DNA from 3 places in the Neobacillus sp. Fa239 genome. Region 2 is predicted to be linked to each of the others. Evidence: riboswitches for the same ligand, from Rfam matches in the RefSeq annotation. Region 2 holds a riboswitch; each other region holds the start of a gene.
What was found. Region 2 has a riboswitch for cyclic di-GMP ahead of ACZ5XR_RS22375 (anti-repressor SinI family protein). Riboswitches for the same ligand answer to the same signal wherever they lie in the genome.
Positions count from the first base shown of each region.

Region 1: linked by a shared signal. The riboswitch ahead of ACZ5XR_RS05105 (CpaF family protein) and the one ahead of ACZ5XR_RS22375 (anti-repressor SinI family protein) in region 2 are both predicted to bind cyclic di-GMP.
Region 3: linked by a shared signal. The riboswitch ahead of ACZ5XR_RS02670 (anti-repressor SinI family protein) and the one ahead of ACZ5XR_RS22375 (anti-repressor SinI family protein) in region 2 are both predicted to bind cyclic di-GMP.

Region 1 is NZ_AP041611.1:1,086,489-1,097,168, forward strand. It holds gene ACZ5XR_RS05070 (spore germination protein) at 1-121, opposite strand, end outside; gene ACZ5XR_RS05075 (spore germination protein GerPE) at 167-556, opposite strand; gene ACZ5XR_RS05080 (spore gernimation protein GerPD) at 537-743, opposite strand; gene gerPC (spore germination protein GerPC) at 733-1,356, opposite strand; gene ACZ5XR_RS05090 (spore germination protein GerPB) at 1,447-1,686, opposite strand; gene ACZ5XR_RS05095 (spore germination protein) at 1,703-1,924, opposite strand; gene ACZ5XR_RS05100 (globin domain-containing protein) at 2,090-2,482, shown strand; cyclic di-GMP riboswitch class I at 2,652-2,738, shown strand; gene ACZ5XR_RS05105 (CpaF family protein) at 2,872-4,005, shown strand; gene ACZ5XR_RS05110 (fumarylacetoacetate hydrolase family protein) at 4,309-5,217, shown strand; gene ACZ5XR_RS05115 (YisL family protein) at 5,310-5,672, shown strand; gene ACZ5XR_RS05120 (DUF2777 domain-containing protein) at 5,705-6,268, opposite strand; gene asnB (asparagine synthase (glutamine-hydrolyzing)) at 6,436-8,283, shown strand; gene ACZ5XR_RS05130 (alpha-amylase family glycosyl hydrolase) at 8,373-9,884, shown strand; gene ACZ5XR_RS05135 (SDR family oxidoreductase) at 9,924-10,680, opposite strand, start outside.
Region 2 is NZ_AP041611.1:4,504,896-4,515,575, forward strand. It holds gene ACZ5XR_RS22350 (dioxygenase family protein) at 111-878, opposite strand; gene ACZ5XR_RS22355 (winged helix-turn-helix transcriptional regulator) at 1,006-1,314, shown strand; gene ACZ5XR_RS22360 (hypothetical protein) at 1,366-1,680, opposite strand; gene ACZ5XR_RS22365 (lactonase family protein) at 1,875-2,921, shown strand; gene ACZ5XR_RS22370 (DUF421 domain-containing protein) at 3,060-3,764, shown strand; gene ACZ5XR_RS22375 (anti-repressor SinI family protein) at 3,855-3,977, opposite strand; cyclic di-GMP riboswitch class I at 3,995-4,084, opposite strand; gene ACZ5XR_RS22380 (anti-repressor SinI family protein) at 4,349-4,501, opposite strand; gene ACZ5XR_RS22385 (metallophosphoesterase) at 4,874-5,740, shown strand; gene ACZ5XR_RS22390 (hypothetical protein) at 5,872-6,246, opposite strand; gene ACZ5XR_RS22395 (nucleotidyltransferase family protein) at 6,390-7,475, opposite strand; gene ACZ5XR_RS22400 (ABC transporter ATP-binding protein) at 7,492-9,291, opposite strand; gene ACZ5XR_RS22405 (signal peptidase I) at 9,313-9,765, opposite strand; gene ACZ5XR_RS22410 (PqqD family protein) at 9,755-10,030, opposite strand; gene ACZ5XR_RS22415 (hypothetical protein) at 10,027-10,680, opposite strand, start outside.
Region 3 is NZ_AP041611.1:550,082-560,761, reverse strand. It holds gene map (type I methionyl aminopeptidase) at 1-441, opposite strand, end outside; gene ACZ5XR_RS02675 (helix-turn-helix domain-containing protein) at 709-1,041, shown strand; gene ACZ5XR_RS02670 (anti-repressor SinI family protein) at 1,117-1,266, opposite strand; cyclic di-GMP riboswitch class I at 1,297-1,389, opposite strand; gene ACZ5XR_RS02665 (carbohydrate kinase family protein) at 1,683-2,627, opposite strand; gene ACZ5XR_RS02660 (DnaJ family domain-containing protein) at 3,128-3,505, opposite strand; gene ACZ5XR_RS02655 (hypothetical protein) at 3,622-3,777, shown strand; gene hutH (histidine ammonia-lyase) at 3,807-5,318, opposite strand; gene ACZ5XR_RS02645 (DNA topoisomerase III) at 6,103-8,292, opposite strand; gene ACZ5XR_RS02640 (hypothetical protein) at 8,438-8,638, opposite strand; gene ACZ5XR_RS02635 (MDR family MFS transporter) at 9,223-10,485, shown strand.

The DNA of each region.
Region 1 (10,680 bases), 2.3 Mb from region 2:
AGCCCCCGGAGCCGCCATAAGTCTTGGAGCTGCTCTTTGGGGAGATATAAACGGTATCGCCGAATTGGACAACCCCTCCACCTACGTTAACGATTTGTACTGGCCCAATTATCGCTGGCATCTAAAAACATCCTTTTCATTAGAACTGCCACGTTATTTTATGCAACTAACGCACATCCTGCTCATGCCCTTCCAGATTTTCCTGGCGAATATGTTTAATTCTTACCTCCATAGAGACATTTCGAGTGTTTCCAACATGTAAAATCGATGAAGACGAAATTCCAATGATATCAATTTCATTTACTTTAATAACAGGTTTGGGATTGTGGGTGAAAGTTGAAATCTGTTCATCGATCGGAGGTAACGGAATAGGCTTTGTAAACACTGAATAAGAGGAGAAATTCCCTTCATTACCGTAAAACACTTCAGCTTCTCTTTGAACGGCTAATGCGCGGGAGTATCCATTCGTAATACAGGAATCTCCAAGCTGTATGATGGAAGAGTAGGATAAAATCATTACCTTTAATTTGTCAACGTTAGAGATTCGTTGTAGCATATCCCGGGGTCACATCCGGCTGCAAAGGAACAAACGGCCCAATTATTAAAGATTCTGCAGGTGTATCAAATGCGGAGGCGAGCTGAATGGTTTCTGTATCACCCACCAGGACTAGCGACGAGCTTGCAACGCCCGTAATATAAATGCTTCCAACGACTAAATCCCGATTATAGACTTCAAAGTTCATTTGTGTTCATTCCTTTCATATTTTCTGGAAGATTATTGAAAAATACATATACACCATTTTGAATTTCCTGCTTTATCGTTTCAATAATCATATTCTCGGTTTCAGGGGAATTTTGAGTTGATCGATTTTGGGCAAGGCTCGCTTTTAAATGATATTCAATCCTGTTTGGCAGCTGTTTGATAATATCCTCCTTGATGAAGGAAAGGTAAGATTCATCTGGGAGAATGTTTAATTTTTGTTTTGCCTCTTCCACTACCTGAGGCAGGTCTACTTCCAAATAGCGATAGATTGCCTCTTCTATTTTCATTGAACGCTGCATTTGTGCCTTAGGTGTAACGGGAGTGTTTAATGATTGATTTTGTACCGCAAAGTCCTCGATTCCTGACAAATCATTTGGATTTAATCCAATGGTTAACGTACCCTCGAGTGTTTCTACCTTCAATTGATCAAATTTATATTCAATTTTATCCACATGAATGGCTTGCCGTTCATTTAATTGCTTCATTTCTTCCTTCATTTTCGTAATGATCGCCTCTAATGCGGAGATTCTATTTTCTTGTGTTTGAATATACATCTGCAGCCATTGAAGGTATTGGTATAAATCTTGATACATTAAATCACCCCATTAGTCATTCTCCTTTTCACCTAAAGTAAATATATGCATGAAAGCCTTCATACAGTTGTAAAAATCTCATTTTGCTTTTTACGTCCTGACTGGTGCTTGTAATGGTACGGAAGGGGCAAGTAAGGCGGATGATGAAGGAGCGGACACCTCACCAGGTTTTTTTGCAGCCGGTGCCGGTGCCGTAAATCCTCCGGTATTATACAAATAGGCGGCAGGTTTAATAATTCCGGCACTGCCAATTTGAAGGACAGAGGAATTTGTGATCCCGCCAATTTTAATAAAATTGATATGAATCGATTGTTGGATGTAAAAATTCATCATAACCACCCATTCATCACATATTTAAGAAATTGGCTTGATCAATAACGTCTGGGTCTGTTGTATTGGTGGAGCTTAATTGATTGTGGACATCCAATCTCTCGCCCGTATTAAAAGAACCAGCCCCGGAAAAAGTTTTTGCAGTAGCAAATGGCATAATTTTATAAACATCACCAATATGGAATATCGAACTGCTTCCAAGAGTAATGACTTGCGCTACTCCGACAATTGCTGGCATTTGCAACACCCTTTTTTTAGTTTCTTTACCTATCTTATGTATAGGCGGATGTAATGTGATTCATTCGCCCAAAATAATTTAAAGGATATTAGTGTGATATATATCACAAAATGTAAGGCTAAATAACCTTATAATTATCAGTAAAGATAAGAGTAGGTGAAAAACATGGAATACCCATTTAAAACGCTTTATAGTGAAATAGGCGGGCAAGAAACAATTGACGAGCTTGTTAATGCTTTTTACCCACGTGTATATGCAGATAAAGATTTAAGCCCTTTATTTGAAGGGGATATGCAGGAAATTATGAGGAAACAGCGAATGTTTTTATCACAATTTCTAGGCGGTCCGCCCCTGTACAGCATGGAATTTGGCCCACCAGCTATGAGGGATCGTCATTTGCCATTTGAGGTTACACCAAAACGGGCAAAAGCTTGGCTTCGCTGCATGAAAGAAGCCTTTCAGGAAATTGGTCTTGACGAAAATCCTGCCGGCCTTGCTTTTTATGACCGCTTGACACAGGTCGCAGGGATTATGGTCAATAGTCCTGATCAAGAGTAAAATTGAATTAATTTTCGACGAATTATTAATATTTATATGGTGAAAAGATTAAAAATAGTTCTTAATACCTGTATGTTTGTCTATTAAATAGTGGAAAAGTAGGATATTCGATAACGTTAAAACAATTTATTATGTGAGTAAGAGATCAGTCAGAATATTAAACACTGGTTCTCGATAAAGGCAAAGCTGATGAAAATCAGTGACGCAAAGCTATAGGGGCTACAGTGCAGTGTCACTATGCCAGCCAGTTACCGAAAGAATTAGGGTGTTTTACCACAGGTATTCTATATGGACATGGATCTACCCATGTTTTTTCAGTAGGATCCCAGTGTCAGCCAACCCCCCTTTCGGAAAAGGGGGGTATTTCAATTGCTTGGAGGTGAATTTCGGTGAAAGTTGAGGATATGACAAATGCAAATGAGCAGAAAGCGTTTATTAACGACCTGACAGGATTAGAACCAATTAATCTGCTCCTATTAGATGAAGATATATCGGAAATCATGGTTAATGGACCAAACCAGGTATATTGTGAGAGTAAGGGTAAATTGATGTTATCGTCTATACATTTTCGTGATAATGAACATGTGATGAATGTCATTAAAAAAATGGCCAATGTACTAGGTAGGGAAATAGACGAAAACTCGCCAATGATCGATGCCAGACTTTCCGATGGGTCGAAGGTTAATGCAATTATACCCCCTTTGGCATTAAATGGACCGACACTTACCATTCGAAAATCACCAAAAGCTCCTCTTCAAATCAATGAATTAATTCACCTGGGAACAATTACAAAAGAGATTGCTATTTTCCTTGAGGCATGTGTAAAGGCAAAGGTAAATATTTTTGTCAGCGGTGGCACAGGGTCCGGAAAAACAACAACATTAAATACCCTTTCAAATTTTATTCCGAATGATGAAAGAATCGTAACTGTGGAAGAAATAGCTGAGCTTCAATTAGGCCTGGAACAAGTCGTTTCACCTGCATCGAATCACTCAGGTATTGAAAGTAAAAGCGGCAATTCGATTCATGACCTTGTTAGTAAATCATTTGGGATGAAGCCAGACCGTGTCATTATAGGTGAAGTGCGAGGAGAGGATGCACTTGATATGCTGCAGATGATGAAGGGCGGACTTAAAGGCTCTCTTGCTACTGTTCTCTCAAACTGCCCTATGGATTTGATTTCCAGATTGGAAACGATGATTCAATTAACAGGAGTGGACTTGACGGTAAAGGACATTCGTGAAGAAATCGTCGAAAAGATTGATATCATCATCCACCAATCACGGTTAAAAGACGGGTCAAGGAAAATTATAAACATTACAGAAGTACAAGGTCTGGATGGGGATAATATAAAACTTCAAGATATCTTTATCTATAAACAAGATGGGGTAAATGCAGAGGGTAAAATTATCGGTCAAATAATGCCAACAGGTGTAAAGCCAAAACTTCTTGAACGGATTCAAGAATCAGGAATCAATATACCTTCGACTTTATTTAAAAGCTATGTAAAAGGCGAATGGTGATTTTCTACAACCGTTGATTGGAGCGGAGGGCACTCGACTCCTGCGGGATGAAGCGGTCACGGGAGACCCCGCAGGCGCGATAGCGCTGAGGAGGCTCCCGGACTTCCCCGCGGAAAGCGAGCGCCAGGAGCGGAAATCAACATCCAAGTTTAACGGAGCCTTTAAAAAAGCATTAGTTGAGAATATTCTCTACATGATTTACAAAGATCTGAAGATAATATCTGAAGGTCTTTTTTTGAGATTAAAAAATTCAAATTTGTTAGCATGCTCCGTTTCTTTTAAACTATTGTTGAGGTGATTAACATGAGATTTGTTACTTTTAGACAAGAAAATGAACCATTTGTTGGAATTGTTCATTCAGATGGTACAAAAGTGCTCCCCATTGAGAAGGCAGAAAAAGCAAAATCAGGATATTCCCGATTTCCATCCACATTGCTTGAATGCATTGCCCTTGGTGATGGCTTTATTAATGAGATAAAAGCATTACTTGAATGGGTACATAGCGAGCCTAATGAAGAATCACTCTATTTGCCGCTGGCAGATATTGAATTGCTTGCTCCAATTCCAAGGCCCGCTAAAAATATTTTTTGTGTCGGAAAAAATTACGCAGACCATGCCATAGAAATGGGGAGCGCAAAAGATATCCCCGAACATGTGATGGTTTTTACAAAAGCACCAACATCGGTGACCGGACCAAACTCCGTCGTACTTAATCATAAATCGGTTACAAATGAACTTGATTATGAAGGTGAATTAGCGATAGTGCTTGGCAAACAGGGGAGGGCCATTAAAAAGGAAGAAGCACTTGATTATGTTTTTGGCTATACCATTATCAATGATATAACTGCAAGGGATTTACAATCCAGACATAAGCAATTTTTTATTGGAAAGAGCCTTGATACCACTTGTCCAATGGGACCATGGATTGTGCATAAAACCCTGATTGAGAGTCCCAATCAACTCGATATCGAAACCAAAGTAAATGGGGAAGTAAGGCAAAGCTCCAATACGAAAAATTTTATTTTTTCCATTGAAGAGATCATCTCGGTTTTATCTGCCGGAATGACCCTTGAACCTGGAGATATCATTGCAACAGGTACACCAGCGGGAGTCGGTAAAGGCTTTAAACCGCCAAAATTTTTAAAAGCGGGAGATCAACTTGAAATTACAATTGAAAAAATTGGTTCGTTAATAAATACAATTGAGAATTAATTCTTTTAGTTGTCATAATTTCAGACTTATTTTTTAGTATTTTATTTTTGCCTATGATATGATGGTTTCGACTATACATAAGGAGGCAATATATGATTCACCTGCATATTACCGCATGGCTTATAGCTCTAATCTTATTTTTTGTTTCGCTGTCCTTACAGAAAAAAGGTAATGAAAAAGGCGCGAAAATTTTAAAAATGATTATCAGGGTGCTTTATTTGGTGATTATTGGGACAGGCATTATGCTATTCCCACATCATTATTCCTATCTAACAAAATGGTATGTTTTAAAGGTAATAGGCGGTCTATGGGTTATTGCAACCGTTGAGATGATTTTATCACGCGTTGCCCATAACAGAAGGACCTCTGTTTTTTGGTTTCAGTTCATCGTGGCCCTTGCACTAGTTTTCTATCTAGGCTTTGCGGTTTTACCGTTATCCTTTCTTCATCCATAGAAAAAAGCTGCCCTTATCGGCAGCTTTTTTAGCTATGAAATCATTTTTTCAATAATTAATCTCTTCCCAGTATTTAAGGTGAATTCAAAGCGGTCGTTGACTTTCTCAAAGTAGAAGAAATGGTGTTGAACATTGCAAATTTGTTCCTGATTGTCAAAAACAATAAAATTAACTCCATCCTTTCGCTGTGTATCAGAGAGAAAGGAAAGATGATTGTAACAATAGATGCAGTCGTAAATCGAAAAACCTAATGAATTTAACGTAGTAACAAACTGGAAAAATGCATCATCATTAATCCCATCTAATAATCTCTCTAAGGAATAAACTAAATGCTTCCGAATTCTGATCAGGTCATGGTCACGAAGCATTGTCGTTTCGGTGCCAATCCGAATTTTCCCTGATTCAAACAAAATTCCTTTCTTCCAACGATTCATTCGAAAAATTTCTATTTCTTGATGAAGCGAATCATCGAGCATGGTTGCCTCTTCAGATTCTTCATCAAAAAATATCCATTGGTCATTAATTTGTTCAACGCTTCCTTCGATATAAGCTCTTTGTTGATTATCGTATAGTTTTCTTCGCTGCTGTCGATTCATCCTTTAACCTCCGTGCCAGTTGCTTTCATTCTTCTTTGTAGACATCTTCCTCCAAATTTATAACACCATCCGGAATATTTAGGACAATTAACCAATCCATGCTGGCTGAATAGTATAAAACATGAAATTTTGAACAGCAGTTTGGATTGTTGAAAGGAGATTATATCGTGTGTGGAATTTCCGGATGGATTGATTATCAAAAAGTAATAGGATATGAAACGGATATACTTACAAAAATGGCAAATACATTGGCAAAAAGAGGTCCTGATGAAACAAACATCTGGACGAATACGCATGTTGGTTTTGGCCATAAGCGGCTAATCGTTGTCGACCCAGCAGGCGGGAGGCAGCCAATGTCAAAACAAAAGGACGGTTTTGATTACACCATTTGTTATAATGGTGAGTTATACAATACTGAAGATATCCGTAAAATTCTCCTTACTAAAGGATATTCGTTTAATGGCCATTCTGATACAGAAGTACTGTTAACTGCCTATATAGAATGGGCGGAAGAATGTGTCCATCACTTAAATGGAATTTTTGCTTTTGCGATATGGGATGGAAAAAAGGAACAGTTGTTTATCGGCCGTGACCGTTTAGGTGTTAAACCGTTATTTTTTACCGAGCACCAAAAAGGTTTTCTGTTTGCTTCGGAAATCAAGGCGATCTTAGCACATCCCGAAATCAAAACGGAAATCGATGCAGAAGGACTTGCAGATATTTTCGGGGCAGGACCATCGCGTTCACCAGGATCAGGGATTTTTAAAGGAATTAAAGAACTCCGGCCAGCCCATGCGTTAACTTTTTCAAAAAATGGTTTAAAAGTTTGGCGTTATTGGAATGTGAAGAGTGAAGAACATCATGAAAATGCAGAAGAAACGGCAGAAAAAGTACGTTATTTAGTATCAGATGCGGTGACAAGACAGCTCGTTTCTGACGTACCTTTATGTACCTTTCTATCAGGCGGTCTTGATTCCAGTATTATTACGGCAATTGCTGCTACTGGATTTAGTGATCAAGGAAAAGGGCAGCTTCATACGTATTCTATTGATTATGAGGGAAATGATCTTCATTTTGCTGCCAATGAATTTCAGCCTGCTGCCGATAGCATATATATTCAAATGCTGTCAGAGCGGTATAAAACGATGCATCACGAAAAAATCATTTCTCAAGAACAGCTTGCCCATGATTTAATCGAAGCCTGCCATGTTCGCGATTTCCCTGGCATGGCCGATATTGATTCTTCCCTGCTATGGTTTTGCAAGGAAATTAAAAAAGATTTTGTTGTGAGTCTTTCAGGGGAATGTGCAGATGAGATTTTTGGCGGTTATCCGTGGTTCCATCGAAAACAAGATCTGGAGCGTCCAGGTTTTCCATGGATGCGTTCCGTTTCCGAACGGCAGAATTTGTTAAAATCTCATTGGCAGGATAAATTAAAACTCAATGAATTTGTCATGGCGAAATATCAAGAAGCGATAAATGAAACACCGAGGCTGGATGGAGAAAGTGTGGAAGAGGCTAAGCGGCGCGAGCTCTTTTATATAAATATGATTTGGTTTATGACCACATTGCTTGACCGAAAAGACCGAATGAGTATGGGAGCAAGCCTGGAAGTCCGCGTTCCATTTGCCGATCATCGTTTAGTGGAGTATGTTTGGAATATTCCATGGGATTTAAAAATGTATCGTGGCAGGGAGAAGGGTATTCTTCGCAAAGCGTTTGAAGGAGTATTGCCGGAGGATGTACTATATCGCAAGAAAAGTCCTTATCCAAAAACCCATAATCCAGCGTATACAGCGGCCGTACAAACATTAATGAAGGAAATCTTAAAGGATAAAACATCGATTTTACACGAATTTTTTAATCGGGAATATTTACAAAGTATTGTCGATACAGGTGGAAATGCGTTTAAAGAACCATGGTTTGGCCAGCTGATGACAGGGCCGCAATTATTGGCCTACTTTGTGCAACTGCACACTTGGTTTAAAGATTATCAGATTAACATTGTAAACTGAGGATATTTTTGGATTTTTAGGAATTTTTCGATTAAAATGAATGTAGGGAAGAGGGAATCCTCTTCCCTTTTTATGAGGAGGAAAAATATATGAAGAAAGTTATTTTCATCATGATTTCAATTCTATTACTATCATCTGCATCTGCAAATGCAGCAGTAAAGAAAGCAAATCGCTTATGGCAGGATGAATCGATTTATTCAATCATGATTGACCGCTTTAATGATGGCGACACCACAAATAATCGGGATGCAGACAGAAAGAATCCCAATACATATAATGGCGGGGACTTTCAGGGAATCATCGACAAACTGGATTACATTCATAATATGGGATTTACCGCCATACGCCTTACACCGATCTTTGACAATGCTTCTAAAGGCTATCATGGTTATTGGGTTAATGATTTTTATAAAACGGACGAGCATTTTGGATCGATCGAGACTTTTGAAAAACTTGTAAAAGAAGCGCATAAACGAAAAATGAAGGTCATTATTGATTTTGTTACGAATAATGTTGCACCTAATCAAAAGTGGGTATCCGATCCAGCTAAGCAAACTTGGTTCCATCCTAAACTTGCCATTCACAAAGGAAGCAATCAAAAGGAGCTTGAGAATGGCTGGGCAGACGGTTTGCCGGACCTAAATCAGGACAACCCTGCAGTGAAAAAGTATTTAATTGACGCGGCAAAATGGTGGATCAAGAAAACCGATATAGACGGCTACAGTTTGCCAGAGGTAAATATGGTGCCTGTCACCTTTTGGCGTGATTTTTCAAAAGAAGTGAAGAGTGTGAAAAAGAACTTTTTTCTTATAGGAGAAATGGCCAAAAATACACAGCCGGATTTGAAAAACTATGAAAATGTCGGTATTGACAGTATGTTTAATGGACAGCTAAGCAATGATTTAAGAGGAGCTTTTGCGAACACCGATCAATCGTTTGCCGGTTTAGATAAGACTGCTCACTCCTATTTATCGGCTAATTTTCTTGATAATGAAAATACAACAAGATTTACTCATGATATTGTGGAGAACAGACAATTACCAGGCGCACGCTGGCAAATGGCACTCGTTTATTTATTTACAACGCCTGGTATTCCTGTTGTTTATTATGGCAGTGAAATTGCCTTAAATGGCGGCAATATCCCGGATAATCGCCAGCAAATGACCTTTCGGGAGGACACAGACATCATTGATTATTTAACAAAATTAGGGGAATTAAGAAACCAATTGCCGTCACTCACCAGGGGTACGTTTGAAGTGATTTATGAAAAATCAGGGATGGTGGTCTATAAACGTTTCTATAAAGGGGAAACTTCGGTTATTGCGATTAACAACACAAAAAAATCTCAAGATGTTTCGATCCCAACAGACAAGCTTAAAGCCGGAAAAGAGCTTCGCGGGCTTCTAGGCGGGGATAAGGTCAATGAGGATAGAGGACATTATAAGATCATCCTGGACCGTGATAATGCAGAAATTTATGTTTTAGCAGACAAATCAGGACTAAATATTCCATTAATCGCTTCATTAACCATTGTGTACATTTTAGTCGGAATTTTCTTAGTGCTTCTTTTTAAGAGAAGAAGAAGATTTGAAGAAAAGTAAAACAAACGAGGCTGTCCTTTTAGGACAACCTCGTTTTTGTTAGCCATTCACAATCTCCCCGCCATTGATGTGTATCATTTGCCCGCTTATATAGGAGGAATCATCGGACGCCAGGAAGACATAGGCCGGGCCAAGTTCGTATGGCTGCCCTGCCCTCCCCAAAGCGGTTGTTGACCCGAATTGGGCAACTTGGTCGGCAGTAAAAGTAGATGGAATGAGCGGGGTCCAAATGGGGCCCGGCGCTACTCCATTTACTCTGATCCCTTGGGATGCCAGCTGCAGTGCTAGCGAACGGGTAAAGCTGACAATCGCCCCTTTGGTCGAAGAATAATCCAATAGCTCTTCATGTCCTTTATAGGCTGTAATGGAAGCTGTATTGATGATAGAAGCACCCTTCTTTAAATGAGGGAGAACCATTTTTGTCATATAAAAAAAGGAGAAGATATTGGTTCGGAATGTCTTTTCAAGCTGTGCCGCTGTGATATTCAGCAAACTCTTCTGCGGATGCTGCTCGGCGGCATTGTTCACTAATATATCAATTTTACCGAAGCTGTTCAAAACTTGATTGACAATCTCCTTGCAAACATCCTCACTGCCAATATCATCAGCGAAAAGCAAACACTGCCTGCCTTCCGCTTCGATTATCCTCTTTGTTTCCTCCGCATCATTTTGTTCATCTAAATAGATAATCGCGACATCTGCACCTTCTTTAGCAAAATAAATGGCCGCGGATTTTCCAATTCCGCTATCGCCTCCGGTAATAATCGCTGTTTTCCCTGCCAGCTTTCCACTGCTT
Region 2 (10,680 bases):
AGCGCCTGTGGGGTCTCACCTGTCCCGCTGCTCCCGCAGGAGTCTCGCACCTTCCGCTCCAATCAACATCGTGCAAAATGAACAAAGAACTTTCACATTATCTTGTGTTTTTAAAATTCCATGCAAAGATAGCTCAGTGTTCCAAATTGATAACCCCTAAAAATGACCTTGGCATTTTCCAAACCGTTTCCACTTCCGATGGCAATGAGAAAAGGAATAAAGTGTTCTGGTCGTGGGACGGCTAGCTTGGCATTTGGAGCTGATTTTTCATAATCGAAAAGACCAGGCAAATCTTGATTGTTTATTTTTTCTAAAAGCCAATCATCAAATTCAACTGCCCATGGTTCTGGCTCTGATTGGTTCCATTTTATGATTCGTAAATTATGAACGGTAACACCGCTGCCAATAACCAAAATGTCTTCTTTTCCGAGGCTCCTTATTGCCTCACCAATTTGATACTGCTTTTCAGGTGCCAAAAAAGGATTAACTGATAGCTGGACAACCGGAATATCTGCGTTGGGATACATTTTCGATAACATCGTCCAAGAACCGTGGTCAAGCCCCCTGCTTGTATCAAATTGAGCAGAAATTCCCTGCGCTGTAAAAAGATCTTTTAAATGCTGCGCCAGCTTTCTTGATCCTTTCGCAGGATATTTAACTTCATAGAGCTCTGGTGGAAACCCGTAGAAATCATAAATGGTTTCATAGGTTTCATCCATGGATGAAATCGATAAATTTTCGGTTTCCCAATGGGCGGTAAAAATCACGATGGCCTTTGGGTTATACTGTTGACCCAAATTTTCTAAAAATCGGGTGTAGCTAGTATCTTCTATTGCTAACATAGGCGAACCATGTGCTAAAAACAAGGATGGTAGCATGTCTTTCACCTCATCAATTCAGTTACTTTATGTAACTAACTATAATTATGTAATACATTTATGTCAAGTAACTAATTGTTAAAATGTAATGTCTTTATGTATAATATGACTATCGAGGTGATAGAACATGATTCCATCAAAATTGTGCCCCAAATTTGAAAAAGCTATGAAAATACTTAGCCAACGCTGGTCTGGCCTAATCATTTATCAACTATTAACAGGCCCACAGCGATTTTGTACAATAGAAGCTTCCCTACCTGTCAGCGGTAGGGTTTTATCTGAACGGTTAAAGGATCTGGAGCAAGAGGGTATTGTGAAAAGGGATGTTTTTCCGGAAACGCCAGTAAGAATTGAATATTCGTTAACAGAAAAAGGACTGGCCATCGAACCGGTTTTGAGGGAAATGGAAAAATGGTCACAAGTGTGGATGAAATAATAAAGCATGCAGAAGTAAGACTGCATGCTTTTCTAATGTCTTTAACAATCATTAAGGATGCACGGTAGTATGCCCGTGGTGGACCCCATAACCTGGATAGTAGCCAGTATGGCCATGATGGTAACCATATCCAGGATAATAGCCTCCATGGCCATGATGATAACCATAACCAGGATAATAGCCTCCATGGCCATGATGGTAGTCATATCCAGGATAATAGCCTCCATGGCCATGATGGTAGTCGACTGGAACAGGATAGTATCCACCGTGTCCGTGATGATATCCATGATCAGGATAATATCCTCCGTGTCCATGATGGATATCATGAACGGGAGCACCTTGAATTCCTTGCATTTGTCTATCCATTTTTATCTCCTCCTCAAATTAGCTGCAAAATAGTGTATGTGTCTATATTCATGGAGGAATAGATTTCTGCCTATATAACATTGTTTTTTAGATCAGTTGTGTGGATATAGAAAAAACACATGAATCTTTTTTATAAATATTCTACATTACTTTTGATAAAATAAAATGAATACATATTTCAAGGAGAGTTTATGATGACAAAATTCAATGGGTATATTGGAACCTATACAAAAGGTGATAGTAAAGGAATTTATTCTTTTACCTTGGATACAGCAAATGCAAAAATTTCAAATGTAAAAGTGGCTGCAGAGTTAGGTAACCCTACATATGTAAACATTAGTGAAGATAATCGCTATCTCTATTCGGTAGTAAAAAAAGGAGACGAAGGCGGTGTCTCTTCCTACTCAATTAATGCCACTAATGGAGAACTTACCTTCATTAATTCGCAGCTTGCATCAGGCTCCTCACCCTGCCATGTGAGCATGGCACGTAATAATCAACTGTTATTTAGTGCCAATTATCATAAGGGCACTGTTGATTCTTATTTGCTAGATTCAGAAACAGGCTCCATTCAGCCCCCTGTTTCTGTTATTCAGCATGAAGGATCCGGCCCAGATCCACGGCAGGAAAAACCGCATACACACTATGCCGGTATTACACCTGACGGAAAGTTTTTGGCGGTGGTGGAATTAGGGATAGATTCGCTGATAACCTACGCTGTAAAAGAGGATGGAACATTATCTGAGGTCAGCCGATTAGATACACCTCCCGGCAGCGGCCCAAGACATCTGGCTTTCCATCCAAACAATAGGTTCGCATATGTGATGACCGAGTTTAGTTCTGAAGTAATCTTTTTAACATATGAAGAGGGCCATTTTACAGCAAAACAGTATATTTCCACACTTCCAGATGATTTTAAAGAAAATAACCAAGGTAGTGCGATTCATCTTTCAGCAGATGGTCATTTTGTTTATGCAGCCAATCGCGGACATAACAGTATAGCAGTGTTCAGAGTGAATGAGGAAACCGGCGAGCTTAGTTTTGTAGAAAGAGTGTCTTCAGAGGGTGCCTGGCCGCGTGATTTTTCAATTGACCCGACTGGCAAATTTGTCATTGGTTCGAATCAAGAATCCGGGAATCTTGTATTATATGCGAGGGATGGAGATACTGGAAAACTAACCATGCTGGCTTCTGATATTGAGGTTCCATATCCGGTTTGTGTCAAGTTTTTACACTACTAAAGGAAAGCCAAGAATGAGGCAATCAGGCTCATTCTTGGCTTTTTAATTTTTGGATGTGAGACATTTTACTTTCAGTTTATGAAAAAGGAAATTAAAGACATAATAAAAAAAGAAATTAAGTTTTATGAGGTGTTTCAAGTGAGCTTTTTCTTTGAGCACGATTCTCTTACAGTAACGGAATGGGTTTTACGAGCAGCCGTCACCTTTTTCTTCATGGTCATTGCAGCAAAAGTCATGGGGAGTCGCTCCATTTCCCAATTAAGATTGCTTGATTTCATTATCGCCCTTATGTTAGGAAACATTATTGCCCATCCATTATCTGACGAAAGTCTTGGTATGACAGGATCTTTAGTCTCAACTATCGTCTTGATTGTTTTATATATGGCAGGAGTATTCTTAACCTTAAAATGGACAGGGTTTCGAAAAATGATTGATTCAGATCCGTTTCCACTCATTAAAAATGGCGAGATTCTTTATAAAGGCTTAAAGAAAGCAAGAATTTCTCTTGATTATTTATTGGCAGAATTAAGGAAGGAAAAAGTCGTAGATGTTAAAAAAGTTGCATTGGTACTATGGGAAGCTGACGGGAGCATGTCGATTTTTTTGGATCCGCAGTATGCAGCGGTTACACCATCGACGTATCAATTGAAAACGGAGGCATTTGATTTTCCCAAAACGGTTATAAAAGAGGGGAAAATAAACTTGCAGGAGCTTCAGCGGATTAATAAAGAGGAAGGATGGCTGGTTGATACACTTAAAAATCAGCATCAGACCGTGGTGGAAAATGTATTGCTTGGGACGATTGATAGTAAAAGTAACATAAAAGTCTTTCTGTATAACTAGTACCTTACTCTTTGTGGTACTAACTTCAATGACTTGAGTGAAAAATTATGCACTTATTAAAGGTAAAAAAAAGAGGCCGTAATAGGCCTATCATGATTGTAGGAAATCTCTAATTTCATCAATTGAAATTCCTAATTTTCGTGCTTCACAAATGAGGGCTAACCATTCTTCATCTAATTCTTTTTCAGTTTTTACCGGAGTGTTTACTGACACACAAATAGCCTCCAAAATTAGGCAACCCAGCGATCAATAGCAATAAAATTACCTTAGACCTGTGGCTTTGCGTCCCTGACTTTCGCGCAGGTTTGCTTTTATCATATGTAGTGATAAAGCACTAAATAAATATTACTAATGTAATAATACTATATATCTTTCTAATACTGATTGGAAAAAATTCCAAAAATTTCGACATAAATTGTAAGGGATATGTCAAAAAATGTCTTAATGCTTTAAAGCAATAAACTATGTTAAATAACAAACCACTACATATAAGATTTATTATAAATCCTGTGTGTAGTGGCTCATTCTCCACTCAATAATAAACTGCCAGAATTATATACCGATTGCAAAAGCAATTAGGTAAGTTAACGATAAACTCTGTAAAATTTATGGTTTTTACTTTTCTCTTTTTCTTTTTCTAAAAAAATCTTAAAATCATCTTTAGTTATATCAGATTTCATTGCTTCTTTTACTAACTCAATCCATTCATTAGGTAGTTCAAACTCATTTTTTATCATAGTTCCCCCTCCATTTAAGACAGATTTATTGTAAATTAGAAAGCATTTAAGAGTAAAACTACATCCAATATAACTTTCGAAACATAACGGCTTATTTTTGGGGTATCAAATTAAATGAAAAATATGTAATAGGAAATTAATGTAGCTCTCAGGTTGTGAAATTATGTAGTTGTTAAATAATTGTCTATACAAGGACATCTTGTACCATCATCTCTTTACAAAATAGCTTGGTAGTATCAATATGGCTTTTTTACGTGCTTAATGTTGAGTTAACAATATATATCAATTATAATGTTCTTTAAACAGAACATCTTATTTCCCTCTAAATCCTCCCAGTACAATAATTTTGTGTCTGTTTAAAAGGAGTAAACAATGACTGAAATACATCCAAATCAGCAGACGCTGAATCGTCGTACCTTTTTAAAGAAATCTGGAAAATTGTTTTTAGGCTTACTAGCAACAGGGATGGTTACGGGGACCTATTCATTTAAAATAGAACGGTTTTGGTATCAAATAAAAAATGTCACTTTGCAAATAAACAACCTTCCTAAAGCTTTTGTTGGTTGGAAGATTGTTCAATTTAGTGATGTGCATTTAGGGTTTCATTATGGAGTTAAGGATTTCCAACCAGTTATTCGGATGATCAACAGCTTAAATCCAGATATTATTTTCTTTACGGGAGATCTTATACAAATTGGCAATAATGAACCTGAAAAAGCTATTCCATTACTTAAATCATTAAAGGCACATCGAGGGGGAAAATGGGCTGTCATTGGAAACCATGATTTCTATACGAAAGATAACGTAATTCAAGCTTTACAAAACTCACAGTTCAATGTGTTAGTGAATAATCGCGATTTTATCGAGAGTAATCAGCAGCGTCTTTATATTGCAGGCATCGATGATGTAATGTATGGTGCTCCAAATATAAAAAAAGCAGCGGACGGTCTAACCAATGAGGATTGTGTGTTGCTGCTTGCTCATGAACCTGATATTGCCGAAGAGAGTATAAAACATCCTATAAGCGCACAGTTTTCAGGACACTCACATGGGGGACAAGTTCGGATACCTTTTTATGGTCCCATTATTAGGCAGGAGCTTGCCCACAGATATTCAGATGGGTTTTATGAGGTTGGGAAAAGGAAGATGCCTTTATATGTGAATCGAGGGATTGGTACAACTGGGTTGGCCGTTCGATTGTTTTGCAGGCCGGAGATTACGATGTTTCATCTATCCTGAATAATAAAAAAAAGGCATGCGTCCGGTTGAATACCGAAATCATGCCAAGAAGCCACCTAATATTAATGTCCATATTTTTAAGGTCCGATCAAAAAGCTTAAAGACGCTTTCAATATGTAATTTAATCAAATCTAATGGCAATACCATTCTTTCCATATATTTGCTGAGCTTTTACAACCCTCATCATTGCCAAAGCTTCCCGTTATATTCTTACATTGATCGTCGTCCCCGCCATCACCATTACTCCCACCACAAAACCAGTTCCAAAAACAGCCGAACCAATCATCATTGTAACTATTAGAATAACTCCCATTGTTGTTAGTGGTATTTTGAACAGTGGCAATAGTTGATTGACTATTAAAGCTTGTTAAAAAGGTAGAAATCAACTGGAGAATCCCAGTGTTGGAATTTGATTGAGTAGTGTTTGATGCGGCGAAAGCAGATGTTGGGATTATTAATGAACACGTAAATATGGATATAAAAATAAGATTTTTAATTCGATTCAAGTTTGCAGGTTACCTCCTTCCTTTTCGCAGTTTCTTATTGGAGAAAAAATCGTTCTTTATTAAGGATTATAAGATTATTTACTTTATCTGTAAAGATATTTCTTCGTATTACGTAAATTTTTAAAAACGTTATATGAGATCATTTAGGGGCATTTTCGATTTTTTAACGAAATCAATTTACTCATTCTATTCCTATATAAAAGCAAATAAAGTTTTGAAGTTGAAAATTCCTCATACCCTCTCCCTAACTGCGCCACGGCATCCATTCTAGATGGAAGGAACCATTGAATAAGCTCTAGCAAACTATGTTTCCCCAAGTCATAACTGAAAAATTTAAGATTTAAAAAATGAAAATATTTTTTTACACCTCTATCACGATATTTCCAAGATACCTTTACAATTTTATATGGGAATTTTTTCACTGCCTCTAAATGAGGAAATTGCTGATAAACAATCGATAAGATCCTTGTGATCCTTGTTAAGGTTTGGTGGGAAGCTGATAACTTCATTAGAAGATCATAATCAATTTCATCCTTTTTTTTGTAAATGATTTGCATAATATCTAAAAAATATTTCATAGATTCTAAATTATGCTGCCAACCATGCAAGCAAATCGTATAAAAAGTATAAAGGTCGGATAATTCCTTTATATGGCGGAAAGATCCAACCGGCTTCGATTGCTCCCAAACATCATTCATATCCAGGCTGGAGGATTTCTCTTTGATTATCGCCCAATGCAGTTCAACACCTAAGGGAATCGCTGAGTGAGGCAATGGCTTATCAAAGCTGCAATGGAAATGGTCCGGCACTTCCGCCTCTTCATCGGTAAACCCCAGCTCTTTGACAATCCGAATCGCTTTGTCTAGCTCTTCCCCCCTAACTAATAAATCTATATCAGAAGTTATTCTAGAGCCTAAATGGCCGAAAAATTTCTCAGCTAAATAGACTCCCTTTAGAGGAATAACGTCAATTCCTGCCTTTTCAAAGGCCTGAAGGATCTGATCCATTTGATTTTTGATAAAAATATTTTGGTACAATCCTTTTGTGTATTGTTCTTTTAAGAATTTTTGAAAGAACTCTGGAGTTTGCTCAAGTCTACCTTGTTGTTTTAGTAAAAAATAGATTTGGGATGAGATTCCATCCCGTTCAATTTCGGTGAGAACGGTGTGAAAATCCTGTGGAAGTGGCAGGTGAGGGTTGTATAGAGCTTTTATAAGGTCAATGATCATTTTCTCGCACCACCTGTTAAGATTTTGAAACCAAGGATAATGCCCTAGTTTTAAAAGAAGTCTGATATAGATTTCGGTACAATCCATTTTGATTGATTAACTCTGCATGCGTTCCGCGTTGGACAATTTTTCCATTATCGATAACAAGGATGAGATCAGCACTTTGAATCGTCGACATACGATGAGCAATAACTATTGTCGTTCTCCCCTCCATCAATAATTCTAGCGCCTCTTTTACATAGTATTCGGTTTCTCCATCCAATGCAGAGGTCGCTTCATCCAATAAGAGAATGGGTGCATCCTTTAATATAGCCCTGGCAATGGCCAATCTTTGTTTCTGTCCGCCAGATAACCTGATTCCATTTTCCCCTACCTCGGTATCATATCCCTTCGGAAGCGAAACGATAAAATCATGGATTTCAGCATTGATAGCGGCCTCTACCATTTCTTTATCGCTAATATTAGGACGAGCAATTAGGAGATTATCACGGATGGTACCGGCAAATAGAAATGTTTCTTGTGGAACATGGGCAATCGAGCTTCTTAATTTTGAAGCGGTTAACTCATGAATCGAGCGCCCTGAAAATTGTATTTCACCTGATTGCGGCTTGTAAAATCCTTGCAGAAGATTAAATAAAGTACTTTTTCCAGCTCCGCTTGGACCGACAAGCGCTATCACTTTTCCAACGGGAATTTTCAAATCAAAATGCTCAAATACCTTTTTATTTTCCTCATAGCCGAAAGTAACATTTTCAAACTGGATAGATTCTAAATCATCCAAGGCGGGTGAAAATGAGGGCAAATCAGGATAATCGGCCGGCTTTTCCGCAACATCCAGAACTCGCTCCAGAGCCGCAATTGATCGCTGAAACCCTGCCCAGACTGATGCTATGCCGGTGATTGGATAAAATAGATGGTTGACTAAATTAAGAAATGTTAGTAAAGCCCCCACAGTTAATACACCTTTTGAGACAAAAAGGGCCCCAATGGACAGATTTACGATAAAGGTAATCAGGCCAATGACCTGCTCACCAGCGTTATATATGCTTTGAAGTTTCGCATTTTGTAATTCTAATTGTAAAAGTTCTTGATTTTGTCTTGTGTACTTATTATATTGAAGCTTTTCAAGAGTAAAGGAGCGAATCACCGTAAAGCCATGAAAGGTCTCATTTAAATGACTATTAATTTTACCGATCAGGCTGTGAATCAATCTGCTATTTTTTCGAAGCATTAAGCCAACGATACCTGCGGAAACTGCAGCAATCGGAGCAATCATTAAACTAACTAAACAAAGGGTCAAATTTATATGTACCAAATAGATAAAAACAACGATATAAATGATCGGCAGCCTAAGAAGACTTAGCAGACTGCTGCCAATTACACCATCAACATTTTGAATATCATTGGAAAAATGGGACATTAATTCCCCTGAACGAAGAACAGAAGCTTCCCTTGAGGGGAGCCTTAAAATATGGTGGAAAAAGTTGTTTTTTACATCCATTTCCACACCATTTGTCGCAATCAGATTGCAATATGTATAGGAGACATTTGAGGTGATACTGATAAGAATGAGAATAGCGACATATGGAACTAACGATAAAATCTGGTGGTAGCCGCCATGTATAGCTGCATCCGTGATTTGACCATAATATTTGGCGAATGCAATAGTTAAGTATATATCTACTCCCAGTAAAAAAAGAATGATGAGATATGATTTCCAGCGTCTCAATATAAAGGGCATGATAAAAGAAAAGGTCCGCTTCATTTCTTTCATGTTAAAATACTGTTTTTGTAGGGAATAAAACTTTTCCTTCATAATTAGACACTCCATGCCGGATTAATATTGAAACTTAAGTTTCAATTGTAAATATTTTCGTAAAATAACTGATATAACAGGAAAGCTTAGAATCAATCTTCCCCATAGATGGGCATATGAACGATTGGGCGTTATTATTTTATTCTGTTTTTTGACGCTAACTAACTTTCCTAAAATACAATTTTCCGTGATAGGCTGATCACAGCTGAGGTTCGTATCACCCTTTAATAGGAACAAAGGATTATTGTTCATATGGTTTATTCCAACAAGACGATGGGCAATTAATTGACCTGCATGGGTGAATAAAATGACATCACCTTTTTTTAATGTAGAACGCTCATATGAAACAAAGCGACACAGATTGCCTTGTCGGATAAACGGAAACATACTGTTTCCAGTTGAGGGGATCTCAAGCCAACCGTTCTTTGTAATGGTATTTTTGAGCAACTGAAAGGTTTGTTCATCAATCAACATGTACGATCAGCCCGCATTCAACCAGATTCATTAAAAATTCCGTTATATCCTTTTTAATCTGCACCTCTGAATCAGTCGTTAAAAAGTTATCAACAATTGACTCCGTAAGAGTATCTACTGTTTGGGGATTTTCTAATAATGACCAACAATGTCCACCCACATCATTTAATTTGGTGATCATATATTGATCGGTATTTAAAATGATCCATTCCCCATCCAGTTCTGTTGCTTCATAATTATCTTTTTGAATATATTGAGTCATCATGATATTAACTCCCAAAATGTATTATTTTTTTGAAAGTAAAGCTCATATACCGGAACATTTTTCACTAAGCAAGTCAAAAGCCTCAAAATAGTTTTGGTTTCTTCCTGACAATTAGGCCAAAAGAACACTTTATCCATTAAATGAAAAAGCGCATCCGACTTTCCTACACGAATTCGTTTGTTTTGAAGTGCCTGATTAAGAAGTTGAACACTAGCTAATTCCACATTTCCAGCGAATTGGTCCGCTTCAAGTTCACTGCGAAATGGTGAATTAAATACCTGTACACCTTCAGTTGAAATTTTTACAAGTGTCGCCTCATCTGAAAGCAAATCTCGCGGATAGGAAAGTTTTGCAACGGTTGATTTTCCTGCCCCAGATTGACCGGCAAATATATGGGCCTTGCCCTTTTCAATGACGCATGAAGAATGAATTAATAGACCCCAATTATGGTGTACAATGAATGAACTATATAAATTGGTTAAGGCATGCTTCAATGCGAAATCATTGTAAACAGAAATAGTGGCACCCTTAAAATCTGAATCTACTTCAATAAAATAATCGGCTCGTCGATAGAAGACTTTGTCGTTATGTTTAGTGATTTCAACTTCATAATCCTTGAAGGGAACCCCATAGCCTTCATTAATCTGGAT
Region 3 (10,680 bases), 1.8 Mb from region 2:
CCCAATATCGCCAATCCGATTCCCTGGAACAGACTGCTCAATTCCTTTATACAATGCCTCTTTGGTGACTTTCAATAAATGATCCGTTTCCTCGGACACACTTCCTACCGCATAGGACCAGGCTGAATCCGCCAAGGCGCCGTTATAATTCACCACCATATCAATTGTGACTATATCGCCTTCCTTTAAAGGTTCCTTTCTTGGAAACCCATGGCAAATTTCATCATTGATACTTGCACAGGTCGCAAATTCATAGCCCTTATAACCCTTTTGTTCCGGTTTAGCATGATTTTTTCTTAAAAAATCATCCACAAACTCCTCAATTTCCCAGGTAGTGACCCCAGGCTTGATTAATTTTGCGATTTCTTTATGACATGAAGCGAGAATTTCTCCAGCTTTTTTCATGGCTTCAATTTCACGTTCTGATTTTAAAACAATCATGTTTTTACCTACCTTTTTGATTATTTTTATGTATTCTAACTAATAAGGTTCAATAATGAATAGGTGCCAGCAGAATTTGAAAAGATACTCTTATATATTAGCCCTATCTACACATTTTTTCAAAGATTGATTTTTAATTAAAACCGATATCATCATTTCAATAATGTTCATCTTTTTGTCAATATAAATCGTTCGTAATATGGAACTTTTTCATTCTTTTTGATAAAATATTCATATTCATATTAATTATTAGGTGTGTGAGAATCAATGATCGGTGATCGTGTAAAAAAACTCCGTTTAGAAAAGAAAATGTCCATTTCTGAACTTGCCAGCCAAGCGGGGGTTGCAAAATCATATTTAAGTAATCTTGAAAGAAACAAGCAGACAAATCCTTCCATTCAGTTTCTTGAAAAGATTGCTGCCGTCTTGAATATCCCTGCCGATCATTTAATACATGAACAAATCAATAAGGATGATTTGGATAGTGATTGGATGAATCTTGTTAAAGAAGCAATGAATTCCGGTGTATCTAAAGACCAGTTTCGTGATTTCCTTGAATTTAATAAATGGCGGATTAATCAAAATAATAACGATAAATAAGAGAATTGAAAACAAGAAAGCATTCTGTAAAGGCGTCAACTCATACAGAATGCTTTTGTTTTGTTACTTATGTAATTAACGATTCTCAACTAAAAAACCCTGCACACCATTTTGATTTAAGAAATCTCGAATGGATTCCTTCGTAATTCCCAGATCTTTTGCTTCTAAAATTAATGCCATCCATTCCTCATCCATTACTTCAAAGATATTCTCCGTTTTAACCACTCTACTCACTCCTAAAATACAATTCGTATTCCAGGCAGCCCGGCCATCATCGTAAGGAAAACTTCTTACCTTAGATCCTCGGCTTTGCGTCCCTTTTTTTCAAAAGGTTTGCCTTTTTCTGCTTTAATAAAGACTGAAAACCATCATTTTTCAGATAATTTTTTATTAGGACTAAATACTTATCAAAATCGATAAGTTTATTATATCTAGTCCTTTTTTAGTAGGGTGTTGGATTTTGTCATTTATTTATCATTTTAAGACGATTTTTTAACACAAAATATTCCATTTTTCTACAAATCCCATCTTCTTTTTCTGACAATTTATAGATTTTATCATTTTCGAATAATAGAATAATGGGAAAAGGAGGAAATTCGAGTCGAATTTCCTCCTTTAAGCAGTTAAATTATTTAATGTAATCAGCAAAAAGTTGTTCCCATAAAACAATATTTTCGAAAGGCTTCATTAAGGCTTTGATTGTTTAATGAAGGGGTTACCGTTTCATTTGACTGAATGGTGATCAATGAACATGAAAGTCCAATTTTGCAGGCATCTTCGGTGCTTAATCCTTTTAAATAACCAAATAAAGTTCCGGCAATAAGTGAGTCCCGAGCCCCGGTTACATCGACCACCTTTACTTCACATGGTACTAATGCCCCCGCTTCGCCTTCCTTTGTAAAAAAGATTAATCCCTTCTCCCCTCTGGTAATGACAACTTTTTCGACACCCTTCTTTAAAATTGCTTCTGCCGCTTTAAAAAAATCGCCTTCGCATTTCATTTCAATCTTTGAAAGTTCTTCTGCCTCTTTTTGATTAGCGATAAACCATTTGACACCTTCAAGGGACACCGGCAATTTTTTAATTTTAGAAGATGAAACCGGAGCAATACAAATCGGTATATGCTTACTTCTGCAATGAGTGATAATTTGCTGGATGACCTCTGAAGGAAAATTTGTATCCAACAAAACGATATCAGGGCATGCATGCTTCCATTTACTCTCAATCATTTCCTTGTTAACATCCTCGTAAATGGCCATGTCCGCAAATGCAACCATCATTTCTCCTTCTTCATCCAGCACTGCCGTATAGGTTCCCGTAGGTTTCCCCGGAACAATTTCAATCAAACTCATATCAACGAAATCTTTGGTGTTTTCAAAAAGCCAACTGCCTTCTGAATCATCACCAATTAAAGCCAATAGGGAACTATCAATCCCAAGCCTCCCCAGATTTTCCGCGATATTTCTTGCAACTCCGCCACCAGAAATTTTGCTGTTTGCCGGATTTGAGGTTCCAAACCTTAAATGATTCTTTACTTTTATTTTCCTATCAATATTTGCACCGCCAATACAAAGAACCTTTGACACTACCTTCACCCCCGGGACTATGATGTTAAGTCAATTTTCGACATGTTTTCCCGTCAATATATTAATTACGATATTAATCATTAAATTCCCTTTGTTAAAAAATGGATTTTTCCCCTTTTTTGAAACCGTTTTCCTAAATTAATTTAAAAGGTATTGTTAGTGAACTTTCATGAAAATGTATGCAGTAAATTTTCATGTTAAAGATATTTGTCTATTATGTGCCAATTAACTTATAATGTTAACAAATTAAAAATATACTTAATATTGTTAATATTCAAATAAATGGTGGTGAGCATTAAAAATGACTCTAATGCATGTCCTAAATTATACAATACCTATTGGCTTTATGGTTGTTTTTGGTTTCCTGCTTGACCGCATGTGTAAACCCGCAAAATCAGAACAAAAAGCTGGCGATGAGTGAAACCATTAGGCATTCATATCGACAGCTTTTTTTCTTTGGCTTTTTTATACTTGGTTGTTGACTTTCCTCTGATCATCATCTATTTTATAAACTTATTTTGAACCTTTTGTTCATAGTTTTTAAAAAAGGAGGAATTTGTTTTCACTCCGCGTTTTGACATGAGCTGATTATAACGGAGCAGCTTTTCATTTAATTTATTTTGAAGGCTGGCCTTTTCTGTGCTGTCATCGCACTTTTTGATTAATTCCTCAATGGTCATCATTTCTTGTCTTAATTGGCTTTCGCCCTCTGTAAATCCTGCGTTTTTCATTAGACGATAAGCCATCCGTAATTCTTCAGGGATAGCAGACAAATCCTCTATCTCCATTGGTTTCCCTAAACCTGGGAGATTTTCAAATTCCCCGTCTTTATAGGCTTTTTTAATGCGGTCTTCCGAGACAATATGAAATAAATCCATGCTAAGCCTCCTTATTACCGTTTTCACTATGTTTATTATATCAAATTACGGAGTCTAAATAAATAATTCATATTTGTTTGGGAATGCTACAAGCGAAGACGAAAGGAGTGTTTGGTTTGGCACGTGGCGAACATTTTAATCATAAGAAGAAGAATCATCCTGGTGAATTTCCAAAGAACAGTGTAGCGGAAAAGAAGTCTGAGGGAGCACCTGGAGACGAAGAGTTTCTCGTTACGCAGGAAGCGTTTAAGAATCGTGTAGAAGAAGAGTAAAAGGCGTGAAGGATTCACGCCTTTTTTCTTTACTTCGCAATGGGCTGCAATAATTTGGATAGGTCGACTGTTTTTAAAACCTCTGCTGCTTTTTCGATATCTTTAGAGAAAATGCGGTCTTTGTTAATAGTAGGAATCGATTCACGACCCTTTTCATAAAGTTTTCTTGTCTGGGTGGCCATTTTATCTATTCCACGGTATTCAACCGCCTGCATCGCACAAATCAATTCAATCGCAAGAACTCTTCTTGTATTTTGAATAATTTGGTGGGCATGTCTTGAACCAATGGTTCCCATACTCACATGATCCTCTTGGTTTGCTGATGATGGAATAGAATCCACACTTGCCGGATGGGCCAATGTTTTATTTTCAGAAACAAGCGCGGCAGCCACATATTGCATGATCATCGCCCCGGATTGTAATCCTGGTTCCGGACTTAAGAATGGCGGCAGATCATTTAGCTGCGGATTAATCAATCTTTCAATTCGACGTTCCGAAATATTGGCCATTTCCGCAACAGCAATTTTCATAAAATCCATGGCAAAAGCAATCGGCTGACCGTGGAAGTTTCCGCCGGAAATGACTTTATCACCATCATCAAAAATGAGCGGATTGTCTGTTGCCGCATTCATTTCAATCTCTAATTTTTCTTTAACATAATCAAGAGCCTGCCAAGTTGCACCGTGTACTTGTGGAATACAGCGAAGCGAATAAGCATCCTGCACTCGCAGCTCCCCTTGCTGAGTAGTTAGTAAACTGTCACTTAAGTAATGTCGAATTCTTGCCGCTGTATCAACCTGCTGCTGATATCCGCGGGCAATATGAACCTCTTCTGCAAATGCATCAATGATTCCATTTAATCCTTCAATTGTCATGGAAGAAATAAGCTCACTTTCAAAGGCAAGCTGTTCAGCTTCTAAATAACCGACTACACCCATTGCTGTCATCGCCTGTGTTCCGTTGATTAGAGCAAGACCTTCTTTTGCTTCAAGGGTAACAGGAAGAATTTCTTCAAGCTGAAGAGCTTCTAATGCATCCATTCGTTCTCCCTTATAAAATACCTCTCCTTCCCCAACCAGAACTAAAGCCAAGTGAGAAAGCGGAGCCAAATCACCGCTGGCCCCCAGTGACCCCTGCTGCGGTATGACCGGAATAATATCTTTATTAACCAGCTGGATCAGCTTTTCTATAACAAGCGGTCTAATTCCTGAATGACCTTTTAAAAGGGCATTGGCTCGTAATAAAACCATTGCTTTTGCGACAACCTTCGGAAAAGGTTCCCCTACCCCGCAAGCATGGGAGCGGATTAAATTAATCTGAAGGTCCCCAACATGATCTTTATCAATCAATACATCACTAAATTTTCCAAACCCGGTGGTAATTCCGTAAACAACTTTAGATTCAGAAACGATTCTTTCTACCGCTTCCCTGCTCCTTTTCGCTGCTTCCATGCTTTTCTCGGAAGCTTGAACCTTTTGTCCACGAAATAATACTTCCTTCATCTCTTTTAATGTTAAATTTTGACCTGTTAATACAACCATATTTTCCACCTCTACTAATTTAGTGTAATAAAGAAATAAAGAAAGAGGCTGGATTCCATCATCTATTAGATTTGGATTCCAGCCTCATTTATAGGTTTTTCTGAATAACGTTCTGTTTTTAAATGTTTCATAATCACCATTCCATTCAGAATATTCTATTATCCTATAATACATATTGTACGTGGGGGAAATTAGGATTGTCAATGCATTTTTCCAAATTTTAGCACTCTAACACTTTATCACAATAGTAAATAGAAGGCTGATTGCAAGAAAATCTAGTGAAAAAATCAAAATCACTGCCCTCTTTTAAGTAAAGGTTCTTTACTAAAAGACTGTGGTTTTACGATTTGCTCTCTTGAGGACAAGATCTATCTTGAAATCGGTAAAGCTGTCCTTAATCAACGCTCTTGTGGACAAGATCTATCTTGAAATCGGTTAAACTGTCCTTAATCAACGCTCTTGTGGACAATATCTATCTTAAAATCGGTTAAACTGTCCTTAATCAACGCTCTTGTGGACAATGTCTATCTTGAAATCGGTTAAACTGTCCTCAATCAATTCTCTTGAGGACAATGTCTATCTTGAAATCGGTTAAACTGTCCTTAATAACTAACCCAAAATCAACACAAAGATTTCGAAAATAGCCATATACAAAAAGAGTGCCTCTATTCAAAGAAGCACTCGTTACGATGTTTTTTTCCTGTTAAATTCTCTGGCATTTCCTTATCCAAATTAAGGTATGAGCCCCCAAAATGAACCCGTTGTATTTTACTGTTCTTATAAATCAGTCGAATTTTAAACCTTTTAATGCGTCTGCAAAAGCATTATTAATGGGCTCTGCTTCTTTTTCTTGCTGTTTTAAATACTTTTGCACGGTTCGTTTATCTACTTTTCCGACAGATTCTTTCTTCCTTCTGGCTTCGAAAGCAGATAGTTTTTCACGATATCCACATTTACAGGTGAAGATTTGACCTTCACCTTCGCCACGGAGCTCGAGTTTTTTATGACAATTTGGGCACCGTGCATTTGTGAGGCGTGAGACATTTTTACGATGTCCGCATTCACGGTCCTGACATACGAGCATTTTGCCTTTTTTGCCGTTCACTTCAAGCATCGGTTTTCCACAGTCCGGGCAGCTTTTTGTGGAAATATTGTCGTGCTTGTATTTTTTATCACTTGCTTTAATTTCAGCAACGATTTCTTTTGTGTAGTTTTTCATTTCCCGAATAAAAACATCTTTTTTCAGCTTGCCATGAGCGATTTGATCAAGCTTTTGTTCCCACTCTGCCGTCAACGTTGGAGATTTTAGCTCTTCTGGAACTAAATCCAGCAATTGGCGGCCTTTGGAAGTAAGATGAATATCTTTGCCGCGCTTTTCGATTAAGAAGGAATTGAATAGCTTATCAATAATGTCTGCACGCGTCGCAACGGTCCCTAATCCACCAGTTGCTTTTAAGGTTTCTGCCAACTGTTTATTTTTTGTTTCCATATACTTCGCAGGGTTTTCCATTGCTGAAAGTAAGGTCGCCTCATTAAAACGTGCAGGTGGATTGGTTTGACCTGATGTTTGGGCAATGAGTTTCACGTTTAATGTATCGCCTTTTTCAATTCGAGGCAGAATCTGTTCTTTCAAATCGTCTCCTGTCTCGTCGTCCTCAAACCGGTTTTCGTATACTTCCTTCCAACCAGCCGCTAAAATGGTTTTTCCTCTCGCCACGAAGCTTTCATCACCGATTTTCGCACGGAGCGTTAATTGCTCATACTCGAAGGCCGGGAATAAAACGGCTAAGAATCGTTTTATAACTAAGTCATAAATTTTCCGCTCTTTATCTGTAAAGGCTGAAAAGTTTACATAGCCTTCTGTTGGAATAATGGCATGGTGATCGGACACTTTGCTGTCATCTACAAATGCTTTGGATGCTTTGATCGGTTTGCTTAAAACCTTATTCGCTAATGAACGGTATTCCCCAACTGCGCATGCTTTTAAGCGTTCTGGAAGCGTTCCGACTATGTCGGAAGAGATGAAACGTGAATCCGTTCGAGGATATGTTAAAACTTTATGCTGCTCGTACAGCTTTTGCATAATGTTTAATGTTTCCTTTGCCGAGTAACCAAAAATTTTATTCGCATCACGCTGTAGCTCGGTTAAGTCATAAAGTCCAGGAGAGTAAGACTTCTTCTGCTTTTTCTCAATCTCTTTAACAATGGCATTTTGTTTGCCAAGTTTTTTTACAATCGCATCGATTTTCTCTTTCTCAAAGCTGCGGCTGTTCCCTTTTGCATCCTGCCAGGTCAGCTTTAAATTATCTGCTGTTTGGGCTTCGATTCCATAATAGGTTTGAGCTTTGAAATTTTTGATTTCGTCTTCACGGGCAGCTATTATCGCTACAGTTGGTGTTTGCACACGGCCGCAGTTCAACTGTGCATTGAATCGGGTCGTTAATGCGCGTGTTGCATTAAGTCCGATATACCAGTCAGCTTCTGAACGTGCGACAGCTGAAGCATACAAATTGTCATAGGCCTTGCCAGGCTTCAGGTTGGCAAAGCCATCCTTGATCGCTTTATCGGTAACAGATGAGATCCATAGCCGTTTGATCGGTTTATTGACTTTTACTTTTTCAATAATCCAACGGGCGACTAATTCCCCCTCTCTCCCAGCGTCTGTAGCGACGATGATTTCACTGACATCCTTTCTCGTCAATTGGCTTTTAACAGCATTAAATTGTTTTCCTGTCTGCTTAATGACCGTTAATTTCAAATGCTCAGGCAGCATTGGGAGGTCTTCTAAATTCCATGTTTTATATTTCACATCGTAGCTTTCCGGGTCAGCAAGTGTGACTAAGTGTCCTAGCGCCCATGTAACAATATATTGATCGCCTTCAAGATACCCATTTCCTTTTTTATTACACTTCAGCACACGGGCAATATCACGAGCAACAGAAGGTTTTTCAGCAATTACAACATTTTTTGCCATTTTTTATACTTCCTTTCATGTTTCCATTAGATAAATATAGCATACGTCCCTCATGGTTTCAGTTATTCTTATATCGAAAATTCAAATGCATAATTTTCCTTCTGGGGCAATCAGAGGGCTTCTTAATTACCAATACATTGGAAAGTCACTTTGTTCGGGCAATGCAATCGGGTCTGCTTTTACCGTCCGAGTTCTTTTTTCTCCTCCACGGGTAATGCAACCGCTCTGCTTTTACCGTCCATGCTCTTTTTTCTCCTCCACAGGCAATGCAACCGGTCTGTTTTGACCGTCCATGCTCTTTTTTCTCCTCCACGGGTAATGCAACCGCTCTGCTTTTACCGTCCATGCTCTTTTTTCTACTCCACGGGTAATGCAACCGCTTTGCTTTTACCGTCCATGCTCTTTTTTCTCCTCCACGGGCATCTAGACCGGTTCTTATTTACCATTTACTTGAAATATAAAACTCCTCGGGCATTAAGACGGCTTCTTAATTACCCCTTCCTTAAAAAATTCCTCTCATCGGGGGTTTAGACCGCTTCTTAATTACCCGTTCCTTGGAAAATTCCCCTCCTCGGGCATTTAGACCGCTTCTTAATTACCCGTTCCTTGAAAAATTCCCCTCCGCTGGCATTTAGACCGCTTCTTAATTACCCGTTCCTTGAAAAATTCCCCTCAGCTGGCATTTAGACCGCTTCTTAATTACCCGTTCCTTGAAAAATTCCCCTCCGCTGGCATTTAGACCGCTTCTTAATTACCCCTTCCTTGAAAAATTCCACGCCGCGGGCATTTAGACCGCTCCTTAATGACTCCCTCCATAGAAAATCACTCTCCTCGGGCATTTAGAGCACCAGGACCCAAATTTTTTTTATATGAATTTTCCCAATTAAATAGTAAGATAGTGAAGGACAAAATGAGAAACGAGGATTTTTTATGAGGATTAGAGATTGGGATCCGAATTTAAAGGTACGCTTATTTAGTGAAGCGATGATGAACATAACCTTTTGGATGTTCTTTCCGTTCTTGACCATTTATTTTGCAGATGAATTCGGGAAGAATAAAGCAGGGTTTTTATTGGTCTTTTCACAAGCTTTTTCAGTCATTGCCAATCTGATGGGCGGATACTGTGCTGACCGATTTGGCCGAAAGCGGATGATGGTTCTATCTTCCATTGGTCAGGGGCTTTCGTTTATTACCTTTGGTTTTGCGAGTTCACCATGGTTTCAGTCGCCATGGATTGGTTTTATCTCTTTCGCGATTGCCGGTGTATTTGGTTCCTTTTATTGGCCGGCCAGCCAGGCGATGGTGGCGGATGTTGTAGAGGAAAAACACCGCAGCAATGTATTTGCTATTTTTTATACCTCCATTAATATTGCAGTTGTCATCGGCCCCATTATCGGAGCTATTTTTTATGTACAATACCGTTTTCAGCTATTACTGATTGCCGGGATTGTCTGCATCATGCTCGGGTTGATTTTAGCGAAATGGACGAGGGAAACCGTCCCTCAAAGAAAGAATTTGATCGATGTGGACGGCAAATGGTATTACTTTTTGCAAAATCAGCTGCGAGACTATTCGTTAATTATTAAAGACAAAACATTTTTGTTGTTTATCATAGCCGGTGTGCTTGCTGGGCAAACATTTATGCAATTGGACTTATTAATTCCCGTTTATATTAAGGATATGGTAAAAAGTCAATCTCTTTTTTCATTTGGAAGCTGGTCTTTCTCTGTAAACGGTCCACAGGCCTTTGGGATCGTCCTTGCTGAAAATGGTTTGCTTGTTTCTTTGACAACGGTGTTTGTTACAAAATGGATGAGTAAATATAGGGAGCGGAATGTATTTGTCCTTTCCTCGATTGTTTATGCCATTGCCATATTGGTTTTTCAGCAGACACATTGGATCTGGGGATTTATTTTGGCGATGGCGATTTATACCCTCGGTGAATTAATGGGCGCAGGCCTTCAGCAAAGCTTTGTTTCCAAGCTTGCACCGGAGCATATGAGAGGGCAGTATTTTGCGGCAGCTAGCTTACGATTTACCTTCAGCCGTACAATTGCTCCGCTTTCGATTCCTTTAACGGTATGGATTGGGTATGACTGGACTTTCATGGTTTTATCCCTTTTAGCCTTGCTAAGTGCCGGTTTATATTGGGTAATGTTTTACTTTTTTGAAAAACAAAAAATGGTTCAATAGATTGTTCAAAATATTTTCGAATAATTGTCCTAAAATGTTCACATTCCCCTCTTTTAATATTACAATTAACGTGTAAACGTTTCCTAATAGTAAAGGGCGGTGGAATGAATGGATCAATTTATGTCTCCAACTTCATTGTCAGGTATTATTACATTTATCGTATTATTTTCAGCAGGTGTTTATTTTAATATAAAA